3 regions of the Kitasatospora sp. NPDC127111 genome follow, and region 3 is predicted to be linked to each of the others. Evidence: riboswitches for the same ligand, from Rfam matches in the RefSeq annotation. Region 3 holds a riboswitch; each other region holds the start of a gene.

Region 1 (3,266 bases), on a different contig from region 3:
CCGGGGTCCAGCGGCGGGGCGTTGGTGCCGCAGGCGTAGCGGCAGTCCGGCTCGGCGACCGGGTGGTCCTCGGCCGTCAGGACGTTGCCGCGGACGGTGGCGAACGCGGTCAGCCCGCCGGTGACGAGCAGCCCGGCGCAGATCAGCATCGCGGTCCGGAAGGCGGAGTCCACCGCGGCGGGCACCCGGTAGTCGTCACCGCTGAGGCCGGCCAGCGCGGGCAGCGCGGCGACCGCCAGCAGGCCGGCCGCGCGGGCGGCGGCGTTGTTCACCCCGCTGGCGATGCCCGCGTGCCGCACCTCCACCGCCGCCAGCACCGTCGCGGTGAGCGGCGCCACCAGCAGCACCATCCCGCAGCCCATCACGGTGACGGCCGGCAGCACGTCCGTCCAGTACGAGGCGTCGGGGCCGATCCGCAGCATCAGCAGCACGCCGGCCGCGCAGAGCAGCGGGCCCACGGTGAGCGGCAGCCGCGGGCCGATCCGCTTGCCCAGCCGGCCGGCCCGGGCGGACAGCGCCAGCATCAGCACGGTGATCGGCACCAGGGCCAGCCCGGAGACCAGCGGGGAGAAGCCGGAGACGATCTGCAGCTGCACGACCAGCAGGAAGAAGACGCCACTGAAGGCCGCGTAGACGCAGAGGGTGACGAGGTTCACCGCGGTGAACAGCCGGGAGGAGAAGAGGCCCAGCGGCAGCATCGGCTCCGGGGTGCGGCGCTCGACCGCGACGAAGGCCGCGCCGAGCAGCAGCCCGGCCGCACCGGTCACCCAGACCCGGGCGGACAGTCCGTCACCGGCGGCGGTGAGGGCGTAGGTGATCGAACCGAGCGCCAGCGCGGCCAGGACCGCGCCGCGCACGTCGAACCGGCCGGTCGCGCTCTCGTCGCGGCTCTCCGGGACGTGGCGGGAGGCCACCACGACCACCAGTGCGGCCAGCGGGACGTTCAGCAGGAAGATCCACCGCCAGCCCGGGCCGTCCACCAGCCAGCCGCCGAGGAAGGGGCCGACCGCGGCCGCCACCCCGCCGAGGCCGGACCAGAGGCCGACCGCCGCCGAGCGGTCGTCCGGGTGGAACACCGCCTGGAGCATCGCCAGCGATCCGGGGGTCAGCAGCGCCCCGCCGACGCCCTGCACCGCGCGGGCGGCGACCAGCACCTCGATGGTGGGCGCGGCGGCGCAGGCCGCCGAGGCGGCGGCGAACCAGACCACGCCGAGCAGAAAGATCTTTCGCCGGCCGTAGCGGTCGCCGAGCGCGCCGCCGAGCAGGATCAGCCCGGCCAGGGTGAGCAGATAGGCGTTCAGCGTCCATTGCAGGGCGGCGAGCTCGGCGCCGAGGTCCTCGCCGATCCGGGGCAGGGCGACGTTGACCACGGTGCCGTCGAGCAACGCCATGCTGGATCCGAGCACCGTCGCCAGTAGTACCCAGCGGCCCTGCGCGGTGCCCAGGCGCAGGGTGCCGGCCTCGGGGGTGGCCACGGCCCGATCGTCCGCCCCCGGGCGCCACGTGACAAGGCTCACCGGGGGCGTGTCGGCGGATGGCTTTCCGTGGGCGAACGCATGCGGAGGGAAACCGAAATAGGCGGAGTGTCGCGGATCAGTGGCGCGCGGTTAATCGATTGTGCACGTACTGTGCAGCCGATCATCCGGAGCGTCACGGCCTTCCGGGGCTTTGTTGCGGGTTCAAGAGATCGACATTGCTTCACCCGGACGGATGGGTTTTAGTTCAGCGACCGCCCGGCGTCAGCCCGGGTGGCCACCGGGTGGAACGCCTAGTCCTGCCGCTGCCCGGTGGTACGAACTGAACTCTGTACGGCAGGAGCGGGGGACCCAAAGGTAAGTCGCCGGACCGGAATTCGCGGTCCGGCTTGGGGTGAAGCCGCGCATGCGGCCGGGCAACTCCAGCCCGAACCCGACAGCTCACCTCGCAGGCGTCGGAGAGGAAATCTTCCATGCCCGCTCACGCTCGCCGTCGCGTTTCCCTGCCCCGCGCCGCCCGCATCGGCATCGCCACCGCCGTCACCGGCGCCGCGTTCGCCCTCCCGCTGGTGACCACCATCACCGCCCAGGCCCACACCGCCCCGGCCGCGAAGCCCGCGCAGACCAGCACCTGGACCGGCGCCACCAGCGTCGACGCCGCTCCGGCCGCCGCCGCTCCGGCCGCTCCGGCCGCTGAGGCCGCCAAGCCGGCCGCCGCCCCGGTCGAGGAGAGCTACAAGGTCGTCAGCGGGGACTCCCTGTCGAAGATCGCCGCCGCGAAGAACGTCGAGGGTGGCTGGCACGCGCTGTACGACCACAACCGCTCGGTCGTCGGCGCCAACCCGAACCTGATCTTCCCGGGCCAGAAGCTGGCGCTGGGCACCAAGGCCGCCGCCGCTCCGGCCGCCGAGGCCGCCAAGCCGGCCGCCCCGGCCGCCAAGCCGCAGGCCTCGAACGACTCCGCGAAGCCGGCCGCCCCGGCGCCGAAGCCGGTCCAGGCCGCCAAGCCCGCGCAGGCCCCGGCCGCCAAGCCGGCCGCTCCGGCCGCGAAGCCGGCCGCTCCGGCCGCCACCCCGGCCCCGGCCGCCGTCGCCTCCACCTCCGGCTACGTCGCCCCGCTGGCCAACCCGAAGATGGGCACCGCCTACGGCGTCGCCGGTTCGATGTGGGCCTCCGGCCACCACACCGGCGTCGACTTCGTCGCCTCCACCGGCACCCCGCTGCGCGCCGTCGCGGCCGGCACCGTGGTGAAGGCCGGCAACGGCGGCGCCTACGGCAACGAGGTCGAGATCAAGCTCGCCGACGGCAAGTACGCCCAGTACGCGCACCTGTCCTCGATCGGCGTCACGGTCGGCCAGACCGTCACCGTCGGCCAGCAGATCGGCCTCTCCGGTGCGACCGGCAACGTGACCGGCCCGCACCTGCACTTCGAGATCCGCACCGGCTCGGAGTACGGCTCGGACATCGACCCGATCGCCTACCTCCGGGCGCACGGCGTCTCCCTCTGACGCCGGGTCCAGACTCCCGCCGGGTGCGGGGCGAACGACCTCCCGGGATGGTCATGTCGGGTGACCGCTCGACCGGGTGATCGACGCACCTTCGGCGGAACACGGGCGCGGGACACGCCCAGGCAGGCCGGCCCGGCTCGCGAAGCACTTCGCGGGCCGGGCCGGCCGCTGTCGTTCCCGGAGGCCGGCCGCTGTCGTTCCTGGAGGCCGGCCGCCGTCGTTCCGCGGAGCCGGCCGCCGTCGCTTCCGTGCCCCCCGGCGGGGTGGCGGAGCCCGGACCCCC
Region 2 (3,266 bases), on a different contig from region 3:
ACAGCCGGCTCTCCAAGAACCCGGTGCACCACAGCGGGCAGGCGCACCGCACCGGCCGGGTCGGCATCCCGGGCGAGCGCCAGGCCGACCTGATGACGCACCTGCTGAACATCGACCCGCCGGACCACACCCGGCTGCGCCGGCTGGTGTCGAAGGCGTTCACGCCGCGCCGGGTGGCCGAGTTCGAGCCGCGGGTGCAGCAGCTCACGGACCGGTTGATCGACGGCTTCGCGGCCCGGGGCAGCGCCGACCTGATCCACGAGTTCGCCTTCCCGCTCCCCATCTACGCGATCTGCGACATGCTGGGCGTGCCGGCCGAGGACCAGGACGACTTCCGCGACTGGGCCGGGATGATGCTGCGGCACACGAAGCCGGGGCACGGCAGCGGCCAACGCGGCGGCGTGGGCCGGGCGGTGAAGCGGATGCGGGCGTACCTCGCCGAGCTGATCCACCGCAAGCGGGCGGACCTCGGCGACGACCTGATCTCCGGCCTGATCCGGGCCAGCGACCACGGTGAGCACCTGACCGAGAACGAGGCCGCGGCGATGGCCTTCATCCTGCTGTTCGCGGGGTTCGAGACGACCGTGAACCTGATCGGCAACGGCACGTACGCGCTGCTGCGCAACCCGGGCCAGCGGGCGCTGCTGCAGGAGTCGGTCGCCCGTGGCGAGAGCGGCCTGCTGGAAACCGGGATCGAGGAACTCCTGCGCTACGACGGGCCGGTGGAGCTGGCCACCTGGCGCTTCGCGACCAGCCCGCTGACCATCGGCGGGGTGGAGATCCCGGTCGGCGACCCGGTGCTGGTGGTGCTCGCCGCGGCGAACCGGGACCCCGCGCGGTTCGCCGACGAGAACGGCCTAGACCTGACCCGGACGGACAACCCGCACCTGGGTTTCGGGCACGGCATCCACTACTGCATCGGCGCCCCGCTGGCCCGGCTCGAAGGGCGGGCGGCACTGGCCACCCTGCTCACCCGGCTGCCGGATCTGCGGCTTGCCGAAAGCCCGGACAATCTGCGCTGGCGCGGCGGTCTGATCATGCGTGGACTTCGTGAGCTTCCGGTCGAATTCAGCCCGGAGAAGAAGGCCGTGGAGCCGTCCGCCGGCGCCGCCGACACCTCCGGCTGAGGCTCCGACACGCTGACGAGACGTCGCCGGTGCGTCGTTTTCCGGGGGTTGAACCACCATCAAAGCGGACATACCGCCTCCGTTGGTGGGCGATCGACCACACGCCGTAATTTCTGTGTGATATCGGCGATATGAGCTTGTGATTGGTAAGAGGATCTGTCTACTCTCCGTTGAGTTCGCAGCTGCGGACCTCGTGCGCGGGACGCCGAATCCTGCCCGCCGCGTCACGGGAAACCGACCAGAACCCTGGGCAGGGGCGGGGGAACCAGGTTTGTTGCCGTTCCCCACGGCTCGGGGTGAAGCCGCCCGAGCGGAAGCGATTCCGCGCACGGCGGCCGGGCCACCTCCCGGTCCGAACCCGACAGCTCACCTCGCAGGCGTGCGGAGAGGGACCTTCATGCTGTTCGTTGGAACTGGCCGTCACCGTCGTCGTACCCAGGCCGAGAAGGCCATCGCCGTCGCCGGTGTGGCCGGCGTCGGACTCGCGATGCCGATCCTCACCGCCACCGGCGCCTCGGCCGCCCCGGTCTCCACCTGGGACGCGGTCGCCCAGTGCGAGAGCGGCGGCAACTGGAGCATCAACACGGGCAACGGCTTCTACGGCGGTCTGCAGTTCACCTCCGGCACCTGGAAGGCGTACGGCGGCACGTCGTACGCGCCCCAGGCCAACCAGGCCAGCAAGGCGCAGCAGATCTCGGTCGCCGAGAAGGTCCTCGCCTCGCAGGGGCCGGGCGCCTGGCCGGTCTGCTCCCAGAAGGCCGGTCTGAGCAAGGGCGGCGCCCCGGCCGCGGTCGACACCTCGGCGGACGCCAAGCCCGCCGCGCAGCAGCCGGTCCAGAAGCCCGCCCAGCCGAAGCCGGTCCAGAAGCCCGCCCAGCCGGCCGGGCCGCAGGCGCAGAAGCCCGCCGCCCAGCAGTACGCGCAGCCGCAGGCCCAGCAGCAGACCCAGGCCCCGGCGTTCTCCGGCCACGACGGCTGGGACGCCGACGCGAAGGTGTACTGGTACCAGAACGACGGTGGTTGGTACTGGACCAGCCACCAGGACATCTACCAGCAGTACGCCGGCCACGCCGCGGGCCAGGCCGCGGGCCGGACCACGGGTCAGGAGGCTCCGGCGGCCGCGCAGAGCGCCCCGGCCGCGCCCGTCACCCAGCAGCGCTCCGGCCACGACTACACCGTCCGGTCCGGGGACACGCTGGCCGGCATCGCCGCCGCCCACGACGTCTCCGGCGGCTGGCAGACGCTGTACGACGGCAACCGCGGCACGGTCGGCGCCGACCCGAACCTGATCCTGCCCGGCCAGGTGCTCAACCTCGGCTGATCCGCCGCCGGCCCGGCGGGACCGGGCCGGCGCACACCACAGCCGGCCACCGCCGCCGACCAGCGCAGCCGGCCACCGCAGCCGGCCACCGCCGGAGCGTGCCGCCGCCGGCCACCGACGCCGGCCACCGCCGGAGCGTGCCGACGCCGACCGCCGGGAGCCCGCCGACACCGCGAACGGGGGCCGGATTCGGCCCCTTCGTCCCCGTCTGGTCGCCTTCCGCCGGGCAACCAGGTGAACTACCGGTGGGTAGAGCGGCCACACGCTGAGACGGGGCCGAGGTCAGCGTGGCCCCGGGAGCCCGTGCGGTTAGGCTCTGGTCGTAACGACTCCGCAATCGTCCGGCCGACAGCACCCACCGTCAGCCGAACCTGCTTCCGCTAGGAGATGCCTCGTGCCGTCCATCGATGTCGTCGTAGCCCGTGAGATCCTCGACTCGCGTGGCAACCCCACGGTCGAGGTCGAGGTCGGCCTCGACGACGGCAGCACCGGCCGTGCCGCCGTCCCCTCGGGTGCCTCCACCGGCGCCTTCGAGGCGCTGGAGCTGCGCGACGGTGACAAGAACCGCTACTTCGGCAAGGGCGTGGAGAAGGCCGTCCTGGCCGTCATCGAGCAGATCGGCCCGGAGCTGGTCGGCTACGACGCCACCGAGCAGCGCCTGATCGACCAGGCCATGCTCGACCTGGACGCCACCCCGGACAAGTCCTCGCTCGGCGCCAACGCCATCCTGGGCGTCTCGCTCGCCGTGGCGCACGCCGCCTCCGAGGCCAGCGACCTGCCGCTGTTCCGTTACCTGGGCGGCCCGAACGCGCACGTCC
Region 3 (3,266 bases):
TCTACCTGCCGCCGCAGTACTTCCAGCCGGAGTACGCGCAGAAGCAGTTCCCGGCCGTCATCATCTCCACCGGCTTCCCCGGCATCGCCAAGAACCTCGTCACCCGGCTGAACTACCCGGGCGCGGCGCTCAAGCTGCTCCAGGAGGGCCGGATGCAGCCGACCGTGATGGTGATGGTGCGTCCGTCGCCCGCGCTGCCGGCGGACACCGAGTGCGAGGACATCCCGGGCGGCGCCCAGTCGGACGCGTACTTCACCAAGGACGTCCCGTCCGCGATCCAGGCGAGCTTCCGGGTCTCCTCCGCGCCGCAGGCCTGGGCCTTCATGGGCAACTCGACCGGCGGCTACTGCGCGCTCAAGCTCGCCATGCGGCACCCGGACGTCTTCCCGACCGCCGTCTCGCTCTCCGGCTACTACAACGCCGCCGACGACCCGACCGTGCCGGACCTCTTCAAGGGCAGTGAACAGCGCCGCAACGAGGCCGACCTGATGTGGCGGCTGAAGAACCTGCCGCAGCCCAAGGTGTCCGTGCTGCTCGCCGGTACCAAGGAGGGCGACGGCGACTACCGGCGCGACACCGAGGCCTTCGTCGCCGCCGTGAACCCGCCGATGAAGGTCTCGTACAGCATGCTGCAGACCGGCGGCCACAACTTCGAGACGTGGAGCAAGCTGCTCCCGTCCTCGCTGGAGTGGCTCTCCCAGCACCTCACCGTCCCGGGCCAGCCGGTCTGACCCCGGTCCGGACCCGCCCTCGCCGAGCGGTCCGGACCGCTCGGGGCCGCACCGATCCCGATCGGGCCGGGTCAGACCGTTTCGGGCCGGGTCGGACCGACTCCTGCGGGCCGACTCCGGCCGGCCGACGGGACCGCTACCGGCGGGCCGACGGGACCGCTACCGGCCGACTCCCGAACGCGAGACGCCGGGCCGCTCACCCGGGAAGGTGAGCGGCCCGGCGTCCTGCCGCTCGGTGCCTCAGGCCACCGGCTCCAGCGTTCCGGTGTGCAGCTCGCCGACCCGGCCGCCCTCGCCCTCGTACGTCCAGAACGCGCGCACCGTCAGCTTGCCGAGGTCCATCACGTGGCTGACGGTGATGCCGCTCTGCTCGGTCCAGCTGACGAAGTACAGGTCCGGGCCGACCTCGGCGACGTGCAGGGCGACGTCCTCCCACTGGCCGGCCGACTCGCCGAGGCCCTCCCAGCGCAGCCGCTTGCCGTCGGCCGAGTAGGCGTTGCGGAAGGCCGCGCCGTTGTCGACCTGGAAGAGGTAGGTGCGGCCGGCGAAGCCGGGCAGGGGCGCGGTCATGGCGGGACGGGTCCTCGTCTCTCGTGGTGCGGTACGGAACCGCGTGGGGACCTCCAACCTATCCGACCGGATGACCTCCGGGGTGGACTTGTCGACACCCCGCCACGGCACGGGCCCGCCCGAACCCGCCGCCCGCCACCCGCCGACCGCCGCCCGCGTGCGGCCCCGGCACCCGGGCGCCCCGGCGGCGGTCCGGGCCCCTGCCGGGCGCCGGGCCCCCGGCCGGCGACCCGCCGCCCGTCCGGGCTGACTCAACTGATCAACTTCGTACCGCCGTTGATCAACTCCGCCGCTTCGGGTGTGACCTGCGCGACAACAACCGCCGTCGAGTTGTCGCGTCCCGGACGGCCTGCCTAGCCTGCTCGGGCGTCCGCTTCGCGGACCTCCGCCGTCGGGACGCCGAGTCCCGTCCACCCGCCGGCGGGCAGCCGAGCACCACGATGGACGGGAGCGGGGGACCCAGGTCAGTGCCAGGCCCGTGCGCTCCCGCGCCCGGGCCACGGCTAGGGGTGAAGCCGCTCCACAGGCGGCCGGGCAACCTCAGCCCGAACCCGACAGCTCACCTCGCAGGCGTCGCAGAGGACACTGCCATGCAGAAGCCTGCCCGGCGCACCGCAGCGCGCCACGCCCGCCCCTCCCACCGCGGCCGCAACGCGGCCTTCGCCGTCACCGGCGCGCTCGCCATCGGCGGCGCCGGACTGTTCGGCGTCCAGGCGGCGACCACCGCCCAGGCGGCCACGCCGACCGTCACCCAGGACAAGCTCACCCCCGCCACCATGGTCGCGGGCCAGGCCACCAGGGCCGCGCTGACGGTCCACTCCTCGGCCTGCTTCACCGCCAAGGCGGTCGGCGTCGGCGTGCGCGACGCGGCCGGCCACAACCTCGACTTCCCCGGCAACGTCGCCAACGCGCAGATCTGCCCCAGCGGCCTGTCGATCACCACCGGCTCGCGCACGCTGCCGGCCGGCACCTACACCCAGTTCGGCTTCTGGCAGGACCTCGGCGGCGCCTGGCACAACCTGCCCTCGCGGCAGCTGGTGGTCTCGGCCGCCTCCGCGACCCCGGCGCCGACGCCGGCCCCCGCCCCGACGTCCACCCCCACCGCGACCAGCACGCCCACCACCGCCGCGCCCGTCGCCGGCAAGAAGCTCACCTGGTCGGACGAGTTCAACAGCCTCGCCCTGGGCTCGCGCTGGACGGCCGACAAGAGCAGCTCGTACCACTACGGCGACCACAACCCGAACGACAACAAGCTCGACTGGCTGAACAAGAACAACGTCAACGTCTCCGGCGGCGTCGCCACCTTCACCGCCAAGCCGGGCACCCACACGCTGGAGAACGGCAAGCAGTCCTGGGACACCGGCCTGCTCACCACCGAGTACTCCACCGAGGGCTTCGAGGTGAAGACCGGCGACTACGTCGAGACCCGGGTCAAGCTCCCGGCCGGCACCGGTGCCTGGCCGGCGCTGTGGACGTGGAACAGCACCAGCGGCACCCACGGCGAGATCGACACCTTCGAGTACCACACGGACAACGCGAACCTGCTGGAGCTGACCAACCACATCAACCCGAACCACAAGTACGTCACCGACGCCAACGCGATCGCCCACGACAAGTGGGTCACGGTCGGCACCCACTACGGTGCCACCTCGGTCGAGTGGTACATCAACGGCGTGAAGGTCTTCTCGGACGGCACGGGCGTCGGCACCAACTGGTCGGCGTACCTGATCCTCAACCTGTCCCTGAGCGCGGGGCAGTACCACCCCGCGCCGCAGGGCACGGCGCCGATCACCTTCGCCGCGGACTACGTCCGCGTCTACCGCTGATCCGCGTCCACCGCTGACCGCCGCCCCCGCTGACCGCCGGTGGGCGCCGACCGCCGGGTCGGTGCCTACCGGCGGGTAGGCGCCCACCGGCGGGTCGGTGCCTACCGCTCGGCGGTCTCGACGACCGGGATCTCGAACG

Evidence for each region. Region 3 has a riboswitch for cyclic di-AMP ahead of ACFVHB_RS23925 (hypothetical protein). Riboswitches for the same ligand answer to the same signal wherever they lie in the genome.
Region 1: another riboswitch for cyclic di-AMP. It lies ahead of ACFVHB_RS17640 (peptidoglycan DD-metalloendopeptidase family protein); the one in region 3 lies ahead of ACFVHB_RS23925 (hypothetical protein).
Region 2: another riboswitch for cyclic di-AMP. It lies ahead of ACFVHB_RS38985 (transglycosylase family protein); the one in region 3 lies ahead of ACFVHB_RS23925 (hypothetical protein).

Annotation. Positions count from the first base shown of each region.
Region 1 is NZ_JBHXTG010000025.1:57,719-60,984, reverse strand. Features, by position in the region: gene ACFVHB_RS17645 (MFS transporter) at 1-1,475, opposite strand, end outside; cyclic di-AMP (ydaO/yuaA leader) riboswitch at 1,786-1,945, shown strand; gene ACFVHB_RS17640 (peptidoglycan DD-metalloendopeptidase family protein) at 1,949-2,983, shown strand.
Region 2 is NZ_JBHXTG010000130.1:2,459-5,724, forward strand. Features, by position in the region: gene ACFVHB_RS38980 (cytochrome P450) at 1-1,127, shown strand, start outside; cyclic di-AMP (ydaO/yuaA leader) riboswitch at 1,354-1,523, shown strand; gene ACFVHB_RS38985 (transglycosylase family protein) at 1,525-2,448, shown strand; gene eno (phosphopyruvate hydratase) at 2,843-3,266, shown strand, end outside.
Region 3 is NZ_JBHXTG010000042.1:4,013-7,278, forward strand. Features, by position in the region: gene ACFVHB_RS23915 (alpha/beta hydrolase) at 1-731, shown strand, start outside; gene ACFVHB_RS23920 (MoaF N-terminal domain-containing protein) at 972-1,301, opposite strand; cyclic di-AMP (ydaO/yuaA leader) riboswitch at 1,765-1,889, shown strand; gene ACFVHB_RS23925 (hypothetical protein) at 1,892-3,127, shown strand; gene ACFVHB_RS23930 (hypothetical protein) at 3,229-3,266, opposite strand, start outside.